2 regions of the Hydrogenophaga sp. YM1 genome follow, and region 2 is predicted to be linked to the other one. Evidence: predicted binding sites of a transcription regulator. Region 2 holds the regulator's gene; the other holds the start of a gene.
The links. The regulator FNR, encoded in region 2, switches genes on or off when oxygen is low (the NO sensors DNR and NnrR bind a similar motif). The targets are predictions, from matches to a motif close to TTGATNNNNATCAA.
Positions count from the first base shown of each region.

Region 1: the regulator FNR is predicted to act here: its motif matches at 1,246-1,259, upstream of JNX00_RS07655 (PAS domain-containing methyl-accepting chemotaxis protein).

Region 1 is NZ_CP070223.1:1,589,504-1,597,304, reverse strand. Features, by position in the region: gene JNX00_RS07670 (glycerophosphodiester phosphodiesterase) at 1-342, shown strand, start outside; gene JNX00_RS07665 (hypothetical protein) at 348-626, shown strand; gene JNX00_RS07660 (DUF411 domain-containing protein) at 722-1,198, shown strand; gene JNX00_RS07655 (PAS domain-containing methyl-accepting chemotaxis protein) at 1,378-2,961, shown strand; gene JNX00_RS07650 (DUF2306 domain-containing protein) at 3,204-3,617, shown strand; gene JNX00_RS07645 (2TM domain-containing protein) at 3,654-3,947, shown strand; gene JNX00_RS07640 (histidine kinase) at 3,972-5,009, shown strand; gene JNX00_RS07635 (LytTR family DNA-binding domain-containing protein) at 5,006-5,785, shown strand; gene JNX00_RS07630 (hypothetical protein) at 5,810-6,229, opposite strand; gene JNX00_RS07625 (DUF924 family protein) at 6,330-6,953, shown strand; gene JNX00_RS07620 (choice-of-anchor I family protein) at 7,045-7,801, shown strand, end outside.
Region 2 is NZ_CP070223.1:2,993,000-3,000,800, reverse strand. Features, by position in the region: gene ccoS (cbb3-type cytochrome oxidase assembly protein CcoS) at 1-74, shown strand, start outside; gene ccoN (cytochrome-c oxidase, cbb3-type subunit I) at 153-1,601, shown strand; gene ccoO (cytochrome-c oxidase, cbb3-type subunit II) at 1,612-2,238, shown strand; gene JNX00_RS14065 (cbb3-type cytochrome c oxidase subunit 3) at 2,251-2,388, shown strand; gene ccoP (cytochrome-c oxidase, cbb3-type subunit III) at 2,414-3,325, shown strand; gene ccoG (cytochrome c oxidase accessory protein CcoG) at 3,366-4,790, shown strand; gene JNX00_RS14050 (hypothetical protein) at 4,810-5,100, shown strand; gene JNX00_RS14045 (hypothetical protein) at 5,090-5,350, shown strand; gene fnr (fumarate/nitrate reduction transcriptional regulator Fnr) at 5,328-6,047, opposite strand; gene hemN (oxygen-independent coproporphyrinogen III oxidase) at 6,163-7,560, shown strand; gene JNX00_RS14030 (sulfite exporter TauE/SafE family protein) at 7,569-7,801, shown strand, end outside.

The DNA.
Region 1 (7,801 bases), 1.4 Mb from region 2:
GCGCAGCGGCCCCGCTTCAACACCCTGCACAGCGGCACCTGGAGCGCCGGCCTGCGCGAGGCCGACTTCAAGGACGCGCCGGCGCTGCTCGCCGCCGCCGGCGCGCGCTTGTGGTCGCCCCATTTCCACGACCTCAACCGCACGCTGGTCGAGCGCGCGCGCCAGGAAGGCCTGCGCGTGATCCCCTGGACCGTGAACGAGGTGCCCGACATGGAGCGCCTGATCGACTGGGGCGTCGACGGCCTCATCACCGATCACCCCGACCGCCTGCGGGCCGTGATGGAGCGGCGCGGCATGACCCTGCCGCCGCCGGTGGCGCCCTTGGTGGCGCGGCAGAATTGAGCGCCATGCGCCCCCCTACCCTGCTCCAACCCGTGGCCGATGCCCTTGCCGGCCTGCGCGAGGGCTCGCTCTCGCCCGCCCAGGCCAGCGAGCGCCTGCGCGCGCAGCACGACCTGCTCGCCGCCCTGCCACCGCGTTTCGCCGAGGTGCTAGGCAATCTGCTGGACCGTCTCGAATCCAGCGCGCTGTTCGACGGCGAAAGCTGCTCGTTCAGCTCGCACGAACTGCACGACAGCCTGCAGTACTGGATCGACAAGGCCCAGGCGCAGCTGGCGAACGCCTGAGCCGCGCCAGGGAACTTCCCGCCCGCCCCGCGGCTCATTCCCGCGCGCTGCGCACACGCGCAGCGCCACCCCGGACAGCCGAAAGAACCAACACCATGCCCGCCACGAACCGTCGACAACTGCTGTTGGCCAGCGCCGCCCTGGCCCTGCCCATCGGGGCCCTGGCCCAGGCCAAGTCCCCCCTGCCCCCGCTGCAGGTCTGGAAAGACCCCAACTGCGGCTGCTGCAAGGACTGGGTGAGCTACCTGCAGGCCGACGGCTTCACCGTGCAGGTCTACGACAGCGGCAACACCGCCGTGCGCCGCCGCCTGGGCCTGCCCGAACGCTACGGCTCCTGCCACACCGCCCTCATCGGCGGCTATGTCGTCGAAGGCCATGTGAACGCACGCGAAATCCGCCGCCTGCTGGCCGAAAAGCCCCAGGCCCTGGGCCTGGCCGTGCCCGGCATGCCGGTGGGCAGCCCGGGCATGGACGGCCCCGACTACGGCGGCCGCCAGGACCCCTACGACGTGCTGCTGGTGCAGCGCGATGGCACGGCGCGGATCTACCAGTCCTATTTCAAGCGCACCTGAACGCCCGCAGGGGCGTCCACCCCCTGGCCGCCCGACGCCAAGAGGATTTGATCTGGGTCAAACCCGGCGCCGGAAAACGCACCGGGCCCTGAGGCGGTACTACATATCGGCGAGGTAATGCCGATAGCGCATGGGTGAAGCGGCCGATCACAGCGCCGCCCCTCCCCAACCACCATCTCATGCGCGCCAACCTGCCCGTCTCCCAACAGGAATACGTCATCCCCGATGGCGTCACCCTGGTCTCCACCACCGATCTGCAGAGCCACATCACCTACTGCAACCCGGCGTTTGTCGCGGTCAGCGGTTTCAGCCGCGAGGAGCTGATGGGCCAGCCGCACAACATCGTGCGGCACCCCGACATGCCCCCCGAGGCCTTTCGCGACATGTGGGAGACGCTGCGCTCGGGCCAGCCCTGGTCGGCGCCGGTGAAAAACCGGCGCAAGAACGGCGACCACTACTGGGTGATGGCCAACGCCACCCCCGTGGTGCAGGACGGCCGCACCGTGGGCTACATGTCCGTGCGCACCAAGCCCACGCGCGAGCAGGTGCAGGCGGCCGAGGCCCTGTACGCCCGCCTGCGCGCCGAGCGCGACCAGGGCCAGGACCGATTGAGCCTGCGGCGCGGCCAGGTGGTGCAGAAAGGCCTGTCCGGCCTGCTGAGGCGCGCGCTGCGGCCCAGCCTGGGCCGCGCCATCGGCGGTGTCTGCGTGGCGCTGGCCGCGGCCGGCGTGCTGGTCGGCGAGATCGGCGCCCGCCTGGGCCTGGCGGCCCACCTGGCCATGGCCCTGCCCCTGCTGGCGGTCGCCCTGTTCGCCGCCTGGGCGCTGCGGCGCCAGACCGTGCAGCCGCTGGCGCAGGCCGTTCGCTTCGCCAACACCATGGCCGCGGGCGACCTCACCTCGCGCCTGGCCCTGCGTGGCCCGGCCGAGTTCGGCGACCTGGCCGTGGCGCTGAACCAGCTCAACGTGAACCTACAGGCGGTGGTGGCCGACGTGCGCCACGAAATCGAGGGCGTGCAGGTCGCCAGCCACCAGATCTCCAGCGGCAACCACGACCTGTCCTCTCGCACCGAGGCGCAAGCCGGCAACCTGCAGCAGACGGCCGCATCCATGGAACAGATGAACAGCACCGTGGCCCAGAGCGCCAGCACCGCGCAGGAGGCGGCCCAGCTCGCGCAGCGCGCGGCCGCGGTGGCGCGCGAAGGCAACAGCGCCATGTCGCAGGTGGTCACCACCATGGGCGAGATCAGCCGCGGCTCGGCGCGCATCGGCGAGATCATCCAGGTCATCGACGGCATCTCGTTCCAGACCAACATCCTGGCGCTCAACGCGGCGGTGGAGGCCGCGCGCGCTGGCGAACAGGGCCGCGGCTTCGCCGTGGTGGCCGGCGAGGTGCGCCACCTCGCGCAGCGCACGCTGGACGCGGCCAAGGAAATCAAGGCCCTGATCGAGGACTCGGCCGACCAGGTGCGCCGCGGCAGCGAACTGGTGCACGGCACCGGCCAGACCATGACCCAGGTGGTGGGCGCGGTGGAGCAGGTCAACGCGCTCATCGGCGACATCACGCACGCCACGCGCGAGCAATCCAGCGGCATCGCGCAGATCAACCAGGCCGTGGGCCAGCTCGACTCGGTGACGCAGCAGAACGCCGCCATGGTGGAGCAGCTCGCCGCGGCCGCGAGTTCGCTGCAGTCGCAGGCCGAGGTCATGCACCAGGCGGTGCAGGTGTTTCGCCTGCAGCCGCGCGGCAGCGCCGCGGACTGAGGGCCGGGCGGCCGGCGCCTCCCACTCGCCCCGCCCCTCGCCCCTTCTCGCCCCGCCCTTCTCGACCCGGCCTCGCGCGCGAGCCTCTTGCGCTGACCGCCTCGCGCGGGCTCCCTCGCGCGGGCATTTCGCGCCGCTGCGGCGGCGTTTCACGGCGCACCCGCGCCGTTTCGTCTCAGCCCCGTGGCGCACGCGGGGCCGGCGGCCGACAGTGCGGTCTCCCCCGCCCACCGGAGACCGCCATGCAGCTCACCCCCGTCATCGCCATCCACCTCAGCGCCGCGCTCGCGGCCCTGGCCATCGGGCCGGTGGCGCTGTGGGCGCGCCGCGCCGGCCACCCGCGCGCGGTGCTGCACCGCGCGGCCGGCTACGCCTGGGTCACGCTGATGCTCATGGTCGCGATCACCGCCGTGTTCATCCGCGATTTCCGCCTGCCCAACCTCGCCGGCTACACGCCCATCCACCTGCTGGTGCCCATCACCCTGGGCACGCTGGCCCTGGCCTTCTGGCACCTGCGGCACGGACGCATCCGCTCGCACCGGCTGACCATGATCGCGCTGTACCTCAGCGCCTGCATCGTCACCGGCGCCCTCACGCTGCTGCCCAGCCGCTACCTGGGCCAACTGGTCTGGGGCCAGTGGCTGGGGCTGCTGTGACCTTCACCCATCCCCCCACCCACCGGAGAACCCGCCATGAACACCCTCTCGATTGACAAGGACCTCGAACGCACCGCGCGTCGGCGCGTGGCCGCCCGCATGGGCTGGACCCTGCACGCCCTGGTGTTTCTCGCCGTCAACGCCGGCCTGGTCTACCTCTCGCTGCGCAGCGGGCGCGATTGGGCCGTCTACCCCGCCCTGGGCTGGGGCCTGGGCCTGCTGATCCACGGCCTGGCCGTGTGGGTGCGCCTGGGCGGCGGCGGCCTGTACGAGCACTGGATGGACCGGGAACGCGAGCGCCTGCAACGCGACCGCGGCCAGCGCCCCTGACCGGGGGCCCGGCATACTGCGCCCATGGCCGCTTTCACCCCCCGCACCGTGGCGCGCCGCGTATTGATCGCCGCGGTGTTCAACACCGTGCTGGCACTGGCGATCAGCGCCATCAAGGGCGACCACTTCGCCCCCACCCTGCTGTACTCGCAGCTCATCGGCCTGTGCATCTGGGCCGGCATCGACGGCGGGCGCTACCTGCTCTCGCCCCAAGGCTGGCCCGGCGTTCGGCCGATGGCGGTGCTGGTGGTGGTGGCCGTGTTCGCGGGCTACGCGCTGGGCCTGACGCTGGGCAACCTCTTGCTCGGCCGGCCCTTGCTGGCCAGCGCGAACAACCTGCCAGGCGCCACCGTCGGCTTCCTGCTCATGTCGCTGGCCCTCGGCGCCTTCGGCGCCTACTACTTCAGCAGCCGCGAGATGCTGGCCATGGCCCGACTGGCGCAGGAGGAGGCCCAGCGCCAGGCCAGCGAGGCGCGGCTGCGCCTGCTGGAGTCGCAGCTGGAGCCGCACATGCTGTTCAACACCCTGGCCAACCTGCGCGCCCTCATCGCCACCGACCCGCCGCGCGCCATCGACATGCTGGACCGGCTCAACCACTTCCTGCGCGCCACGCTCGCGGCCTCGCGCAGCGACGCGCGCGGCGGCCAGCACACCCTGAGCGACGAGTTCGCCCGGCTGGACGACTACCTCAGCCTCATGAGCATGCGCATGGGCCCGCGCCTGCGCGTGCGCCTGGAGCTGCCCGAGACCCTGGCGCCGCTGCCCGTGCCGGCGCTGCTGCTGCAGCCGCTGGTGGAGAACGCCATCCGCCACGGCCTGGAGCCCAGCGCGCGCGGCGGCGAGCTGCGCGTGGCCGCGCAACGCGAGGGCAGCACCCTGTGCCTGAGCGTGAGCGACGACGGCGTGGGCAGCGAGGCCCCGGCGCGCGAGGGCTTCGGCCTCACGCAGGTGCGCGAGCGCCTGCAGGCCCTGCACGGCGCGGCCGCGCGCCTGGAGTGGCACAGCGCACCCGGCCAGGGCACGCAGGCGCGGCTGCTCCTTCCCCTGCCCGACACCCCATGAACGCCACCGCCCTCATCGCCGAAGACGAGCCCCTGCTCGCGCAAGCCCTGCAAGCCGAATTGGCGCGCGCCTGGCCGGGGCTGCGGGTGCTCGCCAGCGTGGGCGACGGCCAAAGCGCCGTGCAGCAGGCCCTGGCGCTGCGCCCCGACGTGCTGTTCCTGGACATCCGCATGCCTGCCCTGAGCGGCCTGGACGCCGCCGCCACCCTGGCCGACGACTGGCCCGCCGAGCAGCCGCTGCCCGCGCTGGTGTTCGTGACCGCGCACGACGAGTTCGCGGTGCAGGCGTTCGAGGCCCAGGCCCTGGACTACCTGCTCAAGCCCGTGCAGGCCGAGCGGCTGCAGCGCACCGTGGCGCGCGTGCAGGCCGCACTGCGCGCGCGCGGCGCCAGCGCCGCGCCCGACTGGACCGGGCTGCGCGCGCTGCTCGGCGGTGCGCCCTCGTCCGCGCCGCGCCTGCGCCACCTCATGGCCAGCGTGGGCGCGGCGGTGCAGCGGGTCGCCATCGACGAGGTGCTGGCCTTCGAAGCGGCCGACAAGTACGTGCGGGTGCTCACGGGCGGGCGGGAGTTCCTGATCCGCACGCCGCTGAAGGAACTGCTGCCGCAGCTCGACCCCGAGGTGTTCTGGCAAATCCACCGCGGCACCGTGGTGCGGGTGGACGCCATCGATCGCGTGACCCGCGACGAGGCGGGCAAGTGGCGGCTGACGCTGCGCGGCCTGGACGAGGCCTTCGTGGTCAGCCGCCTCTACGCCGACCGCTTCCGCGCGATGTGAAGCGGTGGCGGGGCGGGACGCGCCTCAGTCGTCCCAACCGCCGCGGCGGCCGTCGCGGTAGCCGTGCTGGTAGCCGCGTTGGTAGCCGTGCTTGCGCCAGTGCTTGGGCGGGCGGTCGTGGCGCCACTGCGGGGGATAGGCGTACACCGGGTAGGACTGCACCACCACCGGTCGCGGGTGAACGATCACGGGGCGCGGGTAGACCACCACCGGCCGGGGGTCGTACACCGGATAGCCGTAGGACGGGTAGCCATAGACCACGGGGGGCGCGTTGGACACCCCCACACTCACGCCGGGTGAGTTGACGCCGATGGACCAGTAAACGTTGTCGCGGGCCTGGGCCTGCGTGGCGGTGCCCGACAGGGCCCAGGCGCCAGCGGCCAGCGTGAGCAGGACCAGGCCGCGCGTGGCGCGGTGGCGGGGGCTGAGAGACACGGTATTCATGGGGAGACTCCGGAGCGACGGCGGTTTGCCGCCTTGGAATTACAGACAATCCCGGGACCGGGCGCACCCTACGTGCGGTCAAAGCTGTAGCAAGGCGTAAATGGCGAACGATCTTTACATTCCCCCCGAGGCGCAGGCCCTGCTCGACCACTGGTGCGGCGACGGCCTGGCCCGCGGCTGGCCCAGCGAGTCGCGCGACCAGCTCTGGTTCGGGTTCGACCCCGAGCAGGACGAGGCACTGCGGCGCCACTACGGCGCCCTGGTGGAGCAGGCCCTGGCCGGCGGCCTGGCCGACTGGGCCGCCACGCCGCTGGGCCGCCTGGCCCTGGTGCTGCTCCTGGACCAGCTGACGCGCAACCTGTTCCGGCGCCAGGCGCGCGCCTTCGCCGGCGACCCGCGCGCCCAGGCCCTCACGATGGAGGCCATCGCCACGGGAGAAGACGAAGGCCTGCCCGTGGTGGCCCGGGTGTTTCTCTACATGCCGCTGCTGCACGCCGAGTCGCTGGAGCTGCAGGACGAGGCCGTGCGCCGCTTCGAGCGCCTGCGCGAACAGGCGCCGGCCTTCTGCCACGCAGAACTGGACGACAACCTGCGCTACGCGCGGCTGCACCGCGACATCGTGGCGCGCTTCGGGCGGTTTCCGCACCGCAACGAGGCCCTGGGCCGCGACAGCACCGCCGAAGAACGGGCGTTTCTGACGGACGGTCCGCGCTTCGGGCAGTAGGCGTCACGCCAGCGCCACCGACACGACACGCGGACGTCATGTCCGCTGCCTACAACCTCGTGCTTTGTTCTGACTTGCACGAGGAGATTCGATGACACGCGCCAATCGCCGGCCCGCCCCAGGCCGTTTCGCCGCCGCCCTGATCGCCACCGCCGCGCTCGCGGCCTGCGGAGGCGGTGGCGATGGACAGCCCAGCGGCCCGGCGTCGCAGCCCCTGAGCGTCCAGCTCGAGAAGATCGGCGGCTACGCCACCGGCCAGTTCGGCGTGTCGGCGGCGGAGATTCCCGCCTACGACGCGGCCAGCCGGCGCCTGTTCGTGGTGAACGCCCAGGCCGGCAAGGTGGACGTGCTGGACCTGCGCGTGCCCGCCCAGCCGGTGAAGGTCGGCGAGATCGACGCCGCCACCTCGCTCGCGCTGCCGGGCGCCGAAATCAACAGCGTGGCCGTGCACGACGGCCTGGTGGCCGTGGCCGTGCAGGCCGCCACCAAGACCGACCCGGGCCGGGTGGCCCTGTACCGCGCCAGCGACCTTGTCCTGCTCGGCTCGGCCACCGTGGGCGCGCAGCCCGACATGATCAGCTTCACGCCCGATGGCAAGACCGTGCTGCTGGCCAACGAAGGCGAGCCCAGCGACGACTACCAGATCGACCCCGAGGGCAGCGTCAGCGTGGTCGACGTCAGCCAGCCGGCCGCGCCCGTGGTGCGCACGGCCGGCTTTGGCGCCTTCGTCGGCCAGGAGGCCACGCTGCGCGCGCAGGGCGTGCGCCTGTATGGCCCGAACGCCAACGCGGCGCAGGATCTCGAGCCGGAGTACATCGCCGTGTCGGCCGACGGCGCCACCGCCTGGG
Region 2 (7,801 bases):
TCTGGTGGGCGCTGCAGTCGGGCCAGTTCGACGGCGTCGAGCGCGAAGGCGAACGCATCCTCCACGAGGAATGACACCGGCTTGACCTAGGTCAAGCCGGTCCGGCCGCCGGGCCGGGACACTCCCGGTGCAACATCGAGAGGAGTATCCGCATGGCCGTCAACAACAAGGCATCCGCCGACCCCACGGTCTACAACGACAAGGTGGTCAGGCAGTTCGCCCTGGCCACCGTTTTCTGGGGCGTGGTGGGCATGCTCGTCGGCGTGATCATCGCCGCGCAGCTCACCTGGCCGGCCCTCAACCTGGGCATCGAATGGCTCAGCTATGGCCGCTTGCGACCGCTGCACACCAACGCGGTCATCTTCGCTTTCGGCGGCTGCGGCCTGTTCGCCGCCAGCTACTACGTGGTGCAGCGCACCAGCCAGGTCCGGCTGTTCTCCGACGGTCTGGCCGCCTTCACCTTCTGGGGCTGGCAGGTGGTCATCGTGCTGGCGGCCATCACGCTGCCCATGGGCATGACACAGGGCAAGGAATACGCCGAGCTCGAGTGGCCGATCGACATCCTGATCGCGCTGGTGTGGGTGGCGTATGCGGTGGTGTTCTTCGGCACCATCGGCCTGCGCAAGGTGCGCCACATCTACGTGGCCAACTGGTTCTTCGGCGGGTTCATCCTGGCCGTGGCGCTGCTGCACATCGTCAACAGCGCGGCCCTGCCGGTGAGCCTCACCAAGAGCTACTCGGCCTACGCGGGCGTGCAGGACGCGATGGTGCAGTGGTGGTACGGCCACAACGCCGTGGGCTTCTTCCTCACGGCCGGCTTCCTGGGGATGATGTACTACTTCATCCCCAAGCAGGCCGAGCGCCCGGTGTATTCGTACCGGCTGTCCATCGTGCACTTCTGGGCGCTGATCTTTACCTACATGTGGGCGGGTCCGCACCACCTGCACTACACCGCGCTGCCTGACTGGGCGCAGTCCGTGGGCATGGTGTTCTCGCTGATCCTGCTGGCGCCCAGCTGGGGCGGCATGATCAACGGCATCATGACGCTGTCGGGCGCCTGGCACAAACTGCGCGACGACCCGATCCTGCGCTTCCTGATCGTCTCGCTCTCGTTCTACGGCATGTCGACCTTCGAGGGTCCGATGATGTCCATCAAGACGGTGAACGCGCTGTCGCACTACACCGACTGGACCATCGGCCACGTGCACTCGGGCGCGCTGGGCTGGGTGGGCCTGGTGACCATGGGCTCCATGTACTACCTGATCCCGCGCCTGTACGGCCAGAAGAAGATGTACTCGGTGCCCGCGATCGAGCTGCACTTCTGGATCGCCACCATCGGCATCGTGCTCTACATCGCCGCCATGTGGATCGCCGGCGTGATGCAGGGCCTGATGTGGCGCGCCGTCAACCCCGATGGCAGCCTGACCTACACCTTCGTCGAATCGGTCAAGGCGACCTTCCCGTTCTACGTCATCCGCCTGGCCGGGGGCCTGCTGTACCTGGCCGGCATGTGCGTGATGCTCTGGAACACGGTGATGACGGCGCGCAACGGCCGCATCGAGCCGGTGCGCATTCCGGCCGCCCAACCCGCCCACGCCTGAGGTGAATCGCATGTCGCAACAAGACAAACCCACCGGCTTCACGCACGAGCGCATCGAGACCAGCAACTTCCTGATGATCGTGCTGATCGTCCTGGTGGTCTCGGTCGGCGGCCTGGTCGAGATCGTGCCGCTGTTCTTCCAGAAATCCACCACGCAACCGGTGGAAGGGCTCAAGCCCTACACCGCCTTGCAGCTCGCGGGCCGCGACGTGTACGTGAAAGAAGGCTGCTACAACTGCCACTCGCAGATGATCCGCCCCTTCCAGGCCGAGACCCTGCGCTACGGCCACTACTCGGTGGCCGGCGAGTTCGTCTACGACCGCCCCTTCCAGTGGGGCAGCAAGCGCACCGGCCCCGACCTGGCGCGCGTGGGCGGCCGCTACAGCGACGAATGGCACCGCATCCACCTGAACAACCCGCGCGACGTGGTGCCCGAGTCCAACATGCCGGCCTACAGCTGGCTGGAGAAGAAACCCGTCGACGCCGCTGGCCTGCCGGCGCGCATGAAGGCGCTGCGCACCCTGGGCGCGCCCTACAGCGACGAGGAGATCACCGCCTCCAGCGAGGCGGCGAAGGGCAAGACCGAGATGGACGCGCTCATCGCCTACCTGCAGGTGCTGGGCACCGCCTTGAAATAAGGAGAGGCTGCCATGGACATCAACGCCCTGCGTTCCATCGTTACCGTCATCAGCCTGCTGGTCTTCCTGGGCATCGTGGCCTGGGCCTGGTCGCGCCGCAACCGCGAGCGCTTCGACGAGGCGGCCCGCCTGCCGTTCCAGGACGAATGAGCCACCCCCACACACGGGAACCATCATGAGCGATTTCACCAGCGACTTCTGGTCCATCTACGTCGGCGCCATCACGGTGGTCAGCATCCTGGCCTGCGGCGTGCTGCTGTGGGTGGCCGGCACCACCAAGGTCAAGCCGGGCCAGGACAACACGACCGGCCACGTGTGGGACGGCGACCTGCGCGAACTCAACAACCCGCTGCCGCGCTGGTGGGTCTGGCTGTTCGTCATCACCATCGTTTTCGCCCTGGCCTATGGCCTGCTGTACCCCATGTACGGCCGCTACGCGGGCGTGCTGGGCTGGACTTCCAGCGGCCAGCACACCGTCGAGGTGCAGCGCCACCAGGAAGCCATCGCGCCGCTGTACGCGCAGTTCCACGACCAGCCGCCCGAGCGCCTGGCCGGCGATGCGCAGGCCATGGCGATCGGCGAGCGCCTGTTCATGAACCAGTGTGCCCAGTGCCACGGCTCGGACGCGCGCGGCTCCAAGGGCTTCCCCAACCTCACCGACGGCGACTGGCTGCACGGCGGCGAGCCCGCGGCCATCGAGACCACCATCACCCAGGGCCGCCACGGCGTGATGCCGCCCATGGCCGCTGCCGTGGGCAGCGCCGACGATGTGCGCAACGTCGCCCACTACGTGCTCAGCCTGTCCAACAGCCCGCACGACCGCGTGCGCGCCTCGCAGGGCCGAACCAAGTTCGCCGCCTGCGCGGCCTGCCACGGCATGGACGGCAAGGGCAACACCGCGCTGGGCGCGCCCAACCTCACCGACGGTGTGTGGCTGCACGGCTGGGGCGAGGAGGCCATCGTGCGCGCCATCACCAACGGCATCGACAACCGCATGCCGGCGCAGAACCAGCTGCTCAACGCCGACCAGATCCGCGTGCTGACGGCCTACGTGTGGGGCCTGTCGAACCGGCCCGCCAAACCCTGAGGACCCGGCGGCGGCCCGCGCGTCGGGCCCGCCAGACGACATGAAGACCATTCCGATCCAGCCCGCGCCGCCCGGCGACGACGAGGAAATCGTCGTTTCGCTCTATGCCGCGCAGGAGAAGATTCAGTCGCGCTCGGTCACTGGCGTGTTCGCGCGCTGGCGCTGGTTTTTCGTGTGGGCCACGCAGCTGGTGTTCTACGGCCTGGCCTGGTTGCCCTGGAACGGCCGTCAGGCCGTGCTGTTCGACCTGGAGGCGCGGCGCTTCTACCTGTTCGACCTGATCCTGTATCCGCAGGACTTCATCTACCTCACCGGGCTGCTGGTCATTTCGGCGCTGGCGCTGTTCCTGTTCACGGCGGTGGCCGGGCGCCTGTGGTGCGGCTTCACCTGCCCGCAGACGGTGTACACGGAAATCTTCATGTGGATCGAGCGCCGGGTCGAGGGCGATCGCTCCGCGCGGCTGCGCCTGGACGCCGCGCCCATGAGCGCGGCCAAGTTCGGCAAACGCGCGCTCAAGCACGGGCTGTGGGGCGCGCTGGCGCTGTGGACGGGCTTCACCTTCGTCGGCTACTTCACGCCGATCCGTGAGCTCGCGGGCCTGGTGGCCAGCCTGTCGCTCGGGCCCTGGCAGACCTTCTGGATCCTGTTCTACGGCCTGGCCACCTACGGCAACGCGGGCTTCCTGCGCGAGCAGGTGTGCAAGTACATGTGCCCCTACGCGCGCTTCCAGAGCGCCATGTTCGACCGCGACACGATGATCGTCACTTACGACGAGGCGCGCGGCGAGCCGCGTGGCGCGCGCAGCCGCAAGGCCGACCCCAAGGCCCTCGGCCTGGGCAGTTGCGTGGATTGCACCCTGTGCGTGCAGGTCTGCCCCACCGGCATCGACATCCGAAAAGGCCTGCAGTACGAGTGCATCAGCTGCGCCGCCTGCGTGGACGTGTGCGATGAGGTGATGGACAAGGTCGGCTACCCGCGTGGCCTGATCCGCTTTGCCACGCAGAACGGTGTCGCCAAGGGCTGGAACCGCGCGCAGATGCTGCGCCGCGCCCTGCGCCCGCGCGTGCTGGTCTACAGCGGCGTGTTGCTGGCGGTGTCGCTGGCGGTGCTGGGCAGCCTGTGGCTGCGCACGCCGCTCAAGGTGGACGTGATCCGCGACCGCGGCGCGCTGGCGCGCGAGGTGGAGCAAGGCCGCGTCGAGAACGTCTACCGGCTGCAGATCATGAATGCCACCGAGGTGGCGCAGACCTACGAACTGCGCGTGGAGGGCCTGCCGGGCATCGCCCTGGCGTCTGGCGATCGTGTGGAGGTGGCGCCCGCCGAGGTGCGCGCCGTCGCCGCGCGGGTCCAGGTGCCGCCCGGGGTGGCCGCGAGCGGCTCGCACCCCATCCAGTTCGAAGTGCGCGCCGCCCAGGACGAGCGCGTGCGGGTGCGTGAGAAGAGCACCTTCCTCGTTCCCCGATGACGCTTTCGCAGGAGACCCCATGAACCCCGATCCGATGAGCACCGACGCGCCCGAGCCCTGGTGGCGCGTGGGCCCCATGTGGCTGGTGGTGGGCGGGCCGCTGGTGGTGGTGGTGGCGGCCATCGGCACCGCCGTCATCGCCATCGAGGGCGCCGACCCGGTGCTCGACAAGGCCGCCTACCAGGCCACACTGGAGCAGGCACGCCGCCTGCAGGGCCCGCAGCGCGACGAGGCGCTGATCGGCCTGCAGCCCGCGCACCAGGCGCGCAACCACGCGGCCTCGCCCGTGGTCCGCGAGGGTGGCCACTGACATGGGCCGCCGCTGGATGTGGGTGGGCTGGCCGTCATTCCTGATGGCCGGCGTGTTGGAGATGCTGGTGTTCGCGGTGGTGGACCCGGGCGAGTTGCACTGGCAGGGCGTCGCGCTCGACTGGTCGCGCCCCGCCGTCTACACGGTGGCCTTCTTCGTGTTCTGGGCGGTGACGGCCGTCGCCTGCAGCCTGAGCCTGTGGCTGGCCTTGCCGCCGCAGGAAGCGCTCAGGAGCAGGTCTGCGGATTGACGATGCGCCGCAGCGCCTCGGTGTCCTTGATGTGCACGTAGCGCTGCTTGACGTCGATGATGCCGTCGTCGACGAACTTGGAGAAGGTGCGGCTCACCGTCTCCAACTTCATGCCCAGGTAGCTGCCGATCTCCTCGCGCGTCATGCGCAGGTTGAACTCGGACGGCGAGAAACCACGCGCCTGCAGGCGCTGCACCAGATTGAGCAGGAAGGCCGCCAGCCGCTCCTCGGCGCGCATGCTGCCCAGCAGCAGCATCACGCTGTGGTCGCGCACGATCTCGCGGCTCATGATGCGGTGCACGTGGTGTTGCAGCGGGGTGAACTGGCGCGACAGCTCTTCGACCTGGTTGAAGGGCATGACGCAGACCTCGGCGTCTTCCAGCGCCACCGCGTCGCAGGCGTGGTGGTCGCTCACGATGCCGTCCAGGCCGATGATCTCGCCCGCCATCTGGAAACCCGTGACCTGGTCGCGCCCGTCGGCGGTGGTCACGCAGGTCTTGAAGAAGCCCGAGCGCACGGCGTAGAGCGAGGTGAAGCGATCGCCGACGGAGAACAGGGCTTCGCCGCGCTTGACGCGCTTGCGGGAGGAAATCAGTGTGTCGAGCTGGCCCATTTCCTCTGCGCTCAGGCCCATGGGCAGGCAGAGTTCGCGAAGGTTGCAGCTTGAGCACGCCACTTTGATGCGTTGCGCGTCCATGTGCGTCGTTCCTGAGTGCATGACAGGGAGCGAGCATACCCCTTTGGGTTCGGGATCACAGAGCCGCTTGACCAGGATCAAGGCGTCTGGGCCCGCCAGCCGGCACAGTGGGGCCATGCCAGAAGGACCCGCCGTGAGCCATGTGATCCCCGATGAACTGCTGCGTCGCTTCGACGTTCCGGGGCCGCGCTATACCTCCTATCCCACGGCCGACCGCTTCGTGGAGGCCTTCACCGAGCAGGACTACCGTCTGGCGCTGGGACAGCGGCGGGCCGGGTCGATGGCGCTGCCGCTGTCGCTGTATGTGCACATCCCGTTCTGCGAATCGGTGTGCTACTACTGCGCTTGCAACAAAGTTATTACAAAACACCATTCGCGCGGCGCCGAGTACCTGCGCCACCTCTCGCGCGAGCTGGACCTGCAGATCGAGCACCTGGGCGCGGGCCAGTCGGTGTCCCAGTTGCACCTGGGGGGCGGCACGCCCACCTTCCTGAGCGATGCCGAGCTGGAAGACCTGATGGCCATGCTGCGGCGCCACTTCGCGCTCGCGCCGGGCGGCGAGTACTCCATCGAGGTGGACCCGCGCACCGTGAGCGCCGAACGCCTGCGCGCGCTGCACCGCCTGGGCTTCAACCGCCTGAGCTTCGGTGTGCAGGACTTCGATCCCGCCGTACAGAAGGCCGTGCACCGCGTGCAGCCGGCCGAGCAGGTGTTCGCGCTGGTCGACGCGGCGCGGCAGATCGGCTTCGAGTCGGTCAACGTGGACCTGATCTACGGTCTGCCGCTGCAGACGCCCGAGTCCTTCCGGCGCACGCTGGCGCAGCTGCAGGCCCTGCGGCCGGACCGCGTGGCGCTGTACGCCTACGCGCACCTGCCGGCGCGCTTCAAGCCGCAGCGGCGCATCGTGGCGGCCGAGTTGCCGGGCGCGGCCGACAAGCTGGCCATGCTCTCGGCCTCGCTGGACATCCTGCGCGCGGCGGGCTACGTTTACGTCGGCATGGACCACTTCGCCCTTCCCGACGACGCCCTGGCCGTGGCCAAGCGCCAGGGCCGGCTGCACCGCAACTTCCAGGGCTACAGCACCCAGCCCGATTGCGACCTCATCGCGCTCGGCGTGTCGGCCATCGGCCGGGTGGGCGCCACCTACAGCCAGAACGCCAAGACCCTGGACGAGTACGTGGACCTGCTCGACCAGGGCCGCCTGCCCATCGTGCGTGGTCTGGCGCTCACGCGCGACGACGTGCTGCGCCGTGCGGTGATCATGTCCCTGATGTGCCAGGGCGAACTGCAGTTCGAGGCCATCGACCTGGGGCACCTGATCGACAGTCGCCGTTACTTCGCCAACGAGCTGCGCGCGCTCGAGCCCTTCGTGGACGAGGGCTTGGTCACCATGGACGAGCAGGGCGTGCAGGTGACCGAAACCGGCTGGTACCTGGTGCGCGCGATCGCCATGGTGTTCGACCGCCACCTGCAGGCCGACCAGGACCGCGCGCGGTTTTCAAGGATTCTCTGAGCGCACCGATGTCCGGTTCACTGCTGATCACGGCGCTGCTCATGGGCCTGGTGGGCGGGCCGCACTGCATCGCCATGTGCGGCGCGGCCTGCGCGGGCATCGGCCGTGCGGCCGGCGAGCGCGGCACGCGCGCGCTGCTGGCGTTCCAGTTCAGCCGCGTCGCTGGCTACGCCAGCGTGGGAGCGCTGGCGGCGGGCTCGGTGCAGGGGCTGGCCTGGCTGGGCGCGCACACGCAGGTGAT